One region of the Bacillus sp. FSL K6-3431 genome, then DNA from elsewhere that is predicted to be linked to it. Evidence: riboswitches for the same ligand, from Rfam matches in the RefSeq annotation. Region 1 holds a riboswitch; the other holds the start of a gene.
The links. A riboswitch is a leader RNA that binds a small molecule or an ion and turns the genes downstream of it on or off. The one in region 1 is predicted to bind S-adenosylmethionine.

Region 1 (4,515 bases):
GAAGATGATAGAGAAGAGCATGCTCCAGCCTCTGCGGATCTACTTAATCCATTAGCAGTCCAAAGGTTTATTCAACTGACGCATGAGCGCTATTATGCGATATTGGCGAGTTATTTTGGATCAACCATTCAGGCGTTTTTTACCGATGAACCTGACATGCTTGGACGTGGTGCATCTAGAAGTCTAAAACCATGGACAAATGGATTTCTGTCCTATTATCTTAAGCAAGGAAATCGTGAAACGGACCTACTGGCTTTATGGTTTGATATTGGCAACGAAACGGCAGTCATTCGAAAAAATTATCAAAAGGCTGTGAATAAACGCTTGGCGGAGGCCTATTATAGACCTTTAAGTATATGGTGTGAGGAGCATCATATTTCATTAACCGGGCATCCAGCTGCAAGTGATGACATTGGGTTACTAGATTATTTTCAAATACCAGGACAGGATGTCGTTTGGCGTTGGGTTGCACCAGAGGATGAAAAAGGATTGGTAGGTCATCATTCTACAGCTGGAAAATGCTCGGCAGATGCGGCGAGACACCGAGGTAGACGACGTAATTTAAATGAGGTTCTTGGTGTTTGTGGGCAAGGAAATGGTTGGAATTTATCTGGTGGTGATATGAAATGGTATTTTGACTGGCTATTTGTTCGAGGTGTCAACTTAATTTCACCACATGCTTTCTATTATTCAATTGAAGGAAGATCAAGGAGTCACGAGCGTCCTCCAGATGTGGGTGCGAATAATATTTGGTGGCCTTATTATAAACAGTTTTCTACATATATTAAGCGCTTAAGTTGGTTAATGACTGATAGTGTGAATCAAGCACAGATAGCTGTTTTATGTGAGGAAGACTTTTTACCATGGAAAATAGTCAAGCCTTTATACGAAAATCAGATAGAATTTAATTACTTAGAAGAGTCCCTTTTGCATACTATTGTTATTGATGAAGGAAAACTGTGTATAGAGAAACAAGTGTACCATGCGATTTTAATAGAGGATATTTCAAGGTTTAATAGTAAAACAATGCTGCTTTTAGAAAATTTCATTGAAAAAGGTGTATCGGTTTTTGTTCTTTCGGAAAATGAAATAGCAGGTGCTAAACTTACATCAATGCATAGTATATGTGAAAATTTGGAGGATGAAATTGGCAGAGAGACGATGCTGGTTCCTGCTTGTAAAAACATTCGAATTAGCAAAGTCGAAAAGGAGAATAAAACTTTTTATTTACTAATTAATGAGGGAGAAACAAACTTTGGCGGGAAGCTACAAATGAAAGGTGTAGGGTCTGTTCAGAAATGGGACCCATGGAAAGGCACTATAGAAGATGTTCCAATACAGAGCCAAGAAATTAATACGATTGTATCTTTGCAACTGCAGCGTCGGGAAAGTATTATTATCCATTTCAATCCAAACGAAGAGCCATTACATCAAGATTCTTTACCAATAAGAAATAAGCAATCTATTATTGTAAGAGATGACTGGAAAATCAGTTTGGAAGGTTCGACATTGGATAAAGTCACTCTTGAATCATGGACTCACTGGGATGGGATGGAACACTTCTCAGGTGCGCTAATGTATGAACAAACCTTTACATGCCCGGAAACCTATACTACTAGTGCGATCCTAGACTTAGGAGAAGTCCATGAAATAGCCCAGGTTTGGATAAATGATCAAGAAATTGGTGTGAAAATGTGGGCTCCTTATACTTTTGAATTCGCAAATTTATTAAGAAAAGGTAATAACTCGATAAAAATAGTGGTGACAAATTCTAAGGCCAATTGTAAGGACGAAGTGAGTTTACCATCAGGCTTAATTGGACCAGTAACATTAACAATGGGATAAATTCTTGAGTATAAATGGGCACCAATCTTTGTGTTGCTATATGAGGAAAAGGAAAAAAGAGGTTGGGAATCTTTCACTCCTAACCTCTTTTGAACAAACTTTATAAAATAGATGGATTATTTTCCCCAGACATCCTCAGCAATTTCAACAATAAACCTCAGCTTTTCCCATTGCTGATCTTCCGTTAGTTTATTACCATGATGTGTGGAAGCGAATCCGCATTGTGGGCTTAAGCATAATTGCTCTAATGGTACATATTGTGCCGCTTCTTTAATGCGTGCTTTAATTACTTCTTTGTCTTCTAATTTTCCATATTTAGAGGTGACTACGCCTAAAACAACTTGTGCCCCACCATTTGGAATATGGTCCAATGGTTTAAAGTCACCTGAGCGCTCATCATCATATTCTAGGAAAAAGCCATTTACTTTTTCTTTTGCAAATAAAGTAGGGGCGATCAGTCCATAGCTACCTTGAAATGCCCAGTTGGAGCGATAGTTTCCACGGCATAGATGGGTTGTGACCACTAAATCTTCTGGTTTTCCTTCCAATACACTGTTTGCTACTTTGAGAGCTAAATCAATTAAGTATTCTCTTGTATATTTGCCATCATTAAAAGGAATATCTGGAGAGGAAAGCCCTGCAATATAAACATCATCTAGTTGTAAATAACGGACGCCTGCATTGTAGAAAGCTTTAATCGCATCACGATAAGCTTGAATAACATCGTCTGCATATTCTTCAATGTCGGGATAGATGTTTTCATCCCTTATACCCACATTAAATAATTGGTTAGGGCTTGGAATGGTTTGTTTGGCAACGGCACGACCAGCAACAATTTCATTGAATTCAATAAAATCCTTAACATGTGGGTGATCAGGATTGAATGAAATCTTTCCAACGTTTCGGACATTATATCTTTCTGTTTCTTCATTTCCGTTAAAAACATATCCTAATTCGGGAATATAACCTTCTATTCCATTTAAGTGCTCGAGAAAGTCAGTATGCCAAAATCGGCGTCTAAACTCACCATCTGTTACAAGTTCTAAGCCAACTTCAATTTGCTTATCAACGATCCGTTTAATTTCTTGCGTTTCCACTTCACGTAATTGTTCGGCGGTAATTGCACCTTCTTTAAAGTCTTTTCTTGCTTTGTGCAAATTATCTGGACGTAATAAACTTCCGACGTGATCCGCTCTGAATGGTGCTTTCGTTAAAGTTGTAGTTGTCATTGTTACATTCCTTCTCTCCATTTTAATTTTTTTGATATAATAAAAAACCTCTTCTTGGAAAAAAGAAGAGGTTTTGGCATTATGCTATCGGCTCTTCTTATCTTCAAGCATTACGCTTCTGGAATTAGCACAGTACATAAAAGTCTGTTGCTGAGGTATCAATGGGCCAGTCCCTACACCTCTCTGGATAAGAAATAATTATATGTAGTTTTGAATTAGCTATTACTCTACAGCTCTTTATTATTTCTGTCAAGTGTGAAAAAATAAAATTAATAGAATTGATGATAAAATGGAAGAGGATTGTTTTTTAGCATAGAATGCTGTTAATATTGGATTAGCCAATTACGATGGAGCGATTTTAATGAAATGAAGGAGGAAGAATAAATGAAGAATACGTCTCTAAAAGGCGCTGTCGGAACAACTGATACACATTATGTAAAAGAAAACACCTACAAGGAAGACTATAAGCGTGTAGATTTTAATGAAGTTATAGAAATGAAAGCGGTGACATGGGAAGGGAATGCGTGGAAAGGTGATCGTGCAAGCGCCCAGTTTGTATTATGGACGAACGATGAAGGTAAAGAGGGCGTTTCCCTTTCCGTAGGGGATTTAGTAGATAGCTATAATCATAAAATAAAAGCTTCCAGTATAAAAGCAAATTTTATTCAAACAACCAGAGCGGGAAGAGGGAATCCCTCTCAAGGAAATCCACAGGAAATTATACCGGATATTCTTTTTTCCAGCTATCCGATAAACATGGATGAGACCAGTGTGCAGCCTATTTGGGTATCCATCGATATTCCGCGAGATGCTGTTGCAGGTCACTACACTGGGGAAATGAGCGTGAATACAGCTTCGGGTGATGAAGTGATTTTTACTATACAATTAGAAGTACTGGATATTACTTTACCTGAAGTAAAGGATTGGACGTATTTCCTTGATTTATGGCAGAATCCATTTGCAGTTGCAAGAATCAATCATATTCCTGAGGATCAGCTATGGTCACAAAAGCATTTCGATGTAATGAGGCCACATTATGAAATGCTAGCTGCAGCTGGCCAAAAGTCAATCACTACTACAGTGACCACTGACCCATGGGATTCGCAAACGTATGATCCGTATCACAGTATGGTGAAGTGGGTGCGGAAAGTTGATGGCACATTTGACTTTGATTTTTCAATTTTCGACATGTGGGTAAAGTTTATGATGGATATAGGTATTGACAAGCAGATTGATGCATACAGCATGGTTTCTTGGGCAAGTAAAATTACATATTATGATGAAGCTAAAAAGAATGATGTAATAGAAAAGATTGATGTAAATCATCCGAAATGGGCTGAAATGTGGCGTGCCTTTTTAGAAGCGTTTGTACCTCATCTTGATGAAAAGGGTTGGTTGGATAAAACTTATATGGCAAATGATGAAAGACCATTAGCTGATT
Region 2 (4,515 bases), 1.2 Mb from region 1:
AGATAAATTACCGAATGCAACAGAGGAAGAGCTTTACGAAATACTGGCTTCTGATGGCATGCTTATAAAGCGTCCTATTGTCACAGACGGAAAAAAAGTAACAGTAGGTTTTAAAGAATCGGATTTTTCGGGAGCATGGACGAATTAAATCTTCGGTTTAAAATGCTTTTCTTGATTTAGTGAAAATCTTTATGTACATTAACTATAGAAGATATTATGGAGGGGTTATGGAATGAATTTGCCAAAAGAACTTCGCTATTCTGATGAACATGAATGGATTAAAACAGAAGGCGAGAATATGCGTATCGGTATCACTGACTTCGCTCAATCCGAGCTGGGAGATATTGTATTTGTTGAACTTCCGGAGGTAGGTGATGTAGTTACAGCTGATGAGCCATTCGGAAGCGTAGAGTCTGTTAAAACTGTTTCTGAATTATATTCACCACTAAGCGGAAAAGTAATTGAGGTTAATGAAGAGTTGGAAGATAATCCGGAATACGTAAACGAGTCTCCGTATGAAAAAGCATGGATGATCGTAGTAGAGCCTTCCGACCATAGTGAGTTGGACAATCTGATGTCTGCTGAACAATATGCAGACATGACGAATGAAGAATAATAAAGACTTGCATCTTAGCAATAGCTGAGATGCATTTTTTCACTCCCATAAGCTTTATACAGCTGTAGAAATTGGATGTGTTAGTCGAGGTTCCTTCTGTGAAAATTTGATTAACCGGAGTTGAAGCAATGAAAACAGCCCCGAATAAAGTCATTATTGTTGAAGGTTTGTCTGATAAAAAAAGGGTTGCAAGGATTGTCAAAGAACCTGTAGACATCATTTGTACAAATGGAACAATTAGTTTTTCAAAACTTGACGAGTTAGTTGAAGTTTTGGATGATAAAGAAGTATATATTTTAGTTGACGCCGATAAATCGGGTGAAAAGCTCAGAAAAGTATTAAAACGTGAATTTCCAATGGCACATCATCTATATATTGATCGGACATATAAAGAAGTAGCAACGGCGCCCTATCAGTATTTAGCAACAATGCTATTGAGGGCAAATATGGATGTTGACGCGAAATATTTATAAATTTAAGTTCAAAATGAGGATAAAAAGGGCCAATGCCGACTAAGACCGCTACGTCCTGTGCAGTGTCGGCAATAGGACGTCCTGTCCGTCGAAGTTCTAGGAAGAGCAGCTTTCGAGCACCACAGCACTTGCACAGGATGTGTTGTCTTCTGTGTCGTTCACAGGAACGTGAGCGATTTTAGGTAGAAGATTTCTTCTTATACGAACGGAGAAGCATGCTGACAACGAAATTCGACTGCCATTTTTACCGGACTCTTTGAACAACTTCTATAAAGGGATGAACTAGTTATTATGATAGAATGGTCTAATGAAGATATAAAGGAAGTTTTGGAAAAGGAAGGGACAGCTGTTCTTTATTTCTACACTCCGCTTTGTGGCACCTGTCAGGTTGCTGGAAAAATGATTAGCATAGTCGAACATATGATAGAAGGTATTCCATTTGGAAAAACTGATCTAAATTATTATCCTGATATGGCTGCGCTTTTTTCTATTGAAAGTGTTCCCTGCATGTTAATTGTAAAAGATGGGCAAGTAGATGAAAAGATTTATGCGTGTAAATCAGTACCTTATTTACACGATTTAGTTAAGCGATATGTATAAATGCTTAATAGGATTCTGAGGATTTTGTCGAAAAAACTATAATTATGTCATTGACGATTGTAAGTCTGCATGTTAAAATCACAATAATAGATAACTTGATCATAAAATTTAATAAAGTTTTGCTCTTATCCAGAGAGGTGGAGGGAATGTGCCCTTTGAAGCCCGGCAACCGTCACAATAGTGAAATGGTGCCAAATCACACAAAGCTTAATGCTTTGGGAGATGAGAGGAAGGTTTGTTTATTTCGATGCCTTTCTGCTCATTTATGCAGAGGGGCATTTTTATTTATAAAGAATAAGCAGATTAATTCTTAGATATTACAGCACATATAAAACAATTAATTATGGGGAGATCATCAAAATGAGCGAATATCATGAGCAAAAAGTTGATGCAGATGTAGCAGTAATTGGATTAGGGTCCATGGGGAGTTTTGCATTCTGGCAGCTTGCACGGATGGGAGTTAATGTTGTAGGGTTTGATCGATATAGACCAGGACATGATAAAGGCGCTGGACATGGTGAAACGAGAATTTTTCGTACAGCATATGGTGAAGGTGTTGCATATGTTCCACTACTCCAAGCAGCTAGGGATCTTTGGCGCGAATTGGAGAACGAAACCGGTGTTGAACTTTATGTAGAAACCGGTGGAACGATGTTCGGACCAAAAGAAGACGATTTTATGACTACTGTGCAAGAAAGTGTCCAACAGTATAATCTTCCTCATAAAATATATGATGCTTCTGAGGCCAGCAAAGTATATCCACAAATTAATTTTCAAGAAAATCAAATTGCCGTTTATGAGGAATTAGCTGGTTTTTTAAAACCCGAGCTTGCAATTGAAACAGCGGTAAATCGGGGCGAAGAATTAGGGGGAACTGTTTATACAGATAGTCCAGTAACGACAATTATACCGGATAAAAATGGTGTCTCTATTTCATATGGAGATAAACAAATTAGGGTAAAAAAAGTAATTGTTGCTTCTGGTGGATGGACATCCAAGCTTCTCCCACAGCTAAAATTACCTGTTTCACTCGAACGCCAAGTTTTAGTATGGTACAATGCTAGAAATCCTGAGCAGTTCACACCAGAGAAATTCCCTATCTTTTCTAGGGTAAGCAAAGGTCGAGGTTTCTATGGGTTCCCATCAATTGATGGGAAAACGGTAAAGGTTGCATTTCATCATGGTGGAGCGATATTCGACGACCCTAATGAAGTAGATAGGGAGATTCATGATGCAGATTTGTTACCCCTTACTGTAAAGGTAAGGAAGTACTTGCCAGATCTCATTCCAGAACCTGTAAAAGCTAAGACATGTTTCTATACAAATACGCCTGATGAACATTTTGTTCTTGGTGCAGCACCAGGTTTGCAAAATGTAACACTGCTTGGACCAATGGCTGGGCATGGATTTAAATTTGCACCGATCATGGGGAAGATTGCAGCAGAGCTATCAACGGATACAACGCCGGACATAGACATAAGCATGTTTGATCCAAGTCGTTTTGATAAGTGAATTTACAGTAAGCTACAACATCGGAGGATCAGGTGGGGATTCTACCCCACCTGATTGGTAGGTCTCACCTACGCTTCGCTTAGGGATAGGATTCCTAAACTACTCTAAAGAAAGATCAAAATAAAATAATATAAAAAAAGAGGGAAAATAATGAAATCGAGCAAAAATGTAAGAAATATATTTACGATCATTTTATTAGGAGTTATTTTAGTATTAGCTGCATGTGGATCGAAAAGTAAATCAGATAGTGATGTCATTAAAGTTGGAGTAGGTTCAGCAGAAATTCCAACTTGGAATCTAGTGAAAGAACTTGCGAAAGAAGAAGGAATTGAAATCGAAGTTGTAAAATTTGATGATTATGTTCAGCCTAATCTTGCATTAGCTGATGGTGAAATTGATATTAACGCGTTTCAAACGGTTGTATATTTTGATAGCTTTAAAGAAGATCGGAAACTTGATTTATCAGCGATTGGAACGACTTCCATTTGGCCAATGGGGATGTATTCGAAAGAAATTACTGACGTGAGTGATTTGAAAGACGGGGACCAGGTTATTTTACCTAAAGACCCTACCAACTTAGGCAGAGCGTTATTACTTTTAGAAAAAGCAGAAGTAATTACATTAAAAGACGGATTTGATGGTACTGGCGGCACGGAAAATATTGTAGATAACCCTAAAAACCTTAAAATCACTCCTGTAGATGCAGGCCAAGCGGCACGTGGTCTTGATGATGCAGCAGTTGCGGTTATTAACTCGGATATGGCGATCAAGTCAGGCTTAAATCCTACGCATGATTCAATATTTAGGGAAGATGCAAGTAATAAATCATACGTGAACATTATTGCTGCACAAACAAAGCGAAAAGACGATGAGACATTACAGAAAATAGTGGAAATTTACCACGCGGATAAAGTGAAAGAATTTATTGAGGAAGAATTTAAAGGTGCTGCTGTTCCAGTAAGAGAACCAATTTCTTTCTTAGATCATTATAAACAAACGAAGTAAAAAATACTAACACTTTAGCCTGTTTTCCTTATAAACAGGCTAAAATTATGAGTAAAAGTATTGATATTTCGTCCGGACCTAGTTATAAATAGAGGTAGGCAGTGAAACGTAAACAATTTTAATGAATGACTAAAGGAGATAAAATGATGCTTCAGCTAGATGATGTATATAAAGTCTTTGGAAAAAAGAAAGAAAAGAGAGTTGAAGCATTAAAAGGAATTAATCTCTCTGTTAATAAAGGGGAGATTTTTGGGGTTGTTGGTTTTAGTGGAGCAGGTAAAAGTACATTAATTAGATGTGTGAATTTAT

Region 2: another riboswitch for S-adenosylmethionine. It lies ahead of solA (N-methyl-L-tryptophan oxidase); the one in region 1 lies ahead of MHB53_RS15300 (5-methyltetrahydropteroyltriglutamate--homocysteine S-methyltransferase).

The regions. Positions count from the first base shown of each region.
Region 1 covers NZ_JBBOCT010000001.1:3,141,265-3,145,779, reverse strand. The annotation lists gene MHB53_RS15305 (glycosylhydrolase-like jelly roll fold domain-containing protein) at 1-1,845, shown strand, start outside; gene MHB53_RS15300 (5-methyltetrahydropteroyltriglutamate--homocysteine S-methyltransferase) at 1,962-3,074, opposite strand; SAM riboswitch class I at 3,169-3,268, opposite strand; gene MHB53_RS15295 (DUF4091 domain-containing protein) at 3,459-4,515, shown strand, end outside.
Region 2 covers NZ_JBBOCT010000001.1:1,961,207-1,965,721, reverse strand. The annotation lists gene MHB53_RS10200 (arsenate reductase family protein) at 1-148, shown strand, start outside; gene gcvH (glycine cleavage system protein GcvH) at 233-616, shown strand; gene MHB53_RS10190 (toprim domain-containing protein) at 745-1,089, shown strand; gene MHB53_RS10185 (thioredoxin family protein) at 1,381-1,689, shown strand; SAM riboswitch class I at 1,812-1,918, shown strand; gene solA (N-methyl-L-tryptophan oxidase) at 2,050-3,201, shown strand; gene MHB53_RS10175 (MetQ/NlpA family ABC transporter substrate-binding protein) at 3,352-4,206, shown strand; gene MHB53_RS10170 (methionine ABC transporter ATP-binding protein) at 4,353-4,515, shown strand, end outside.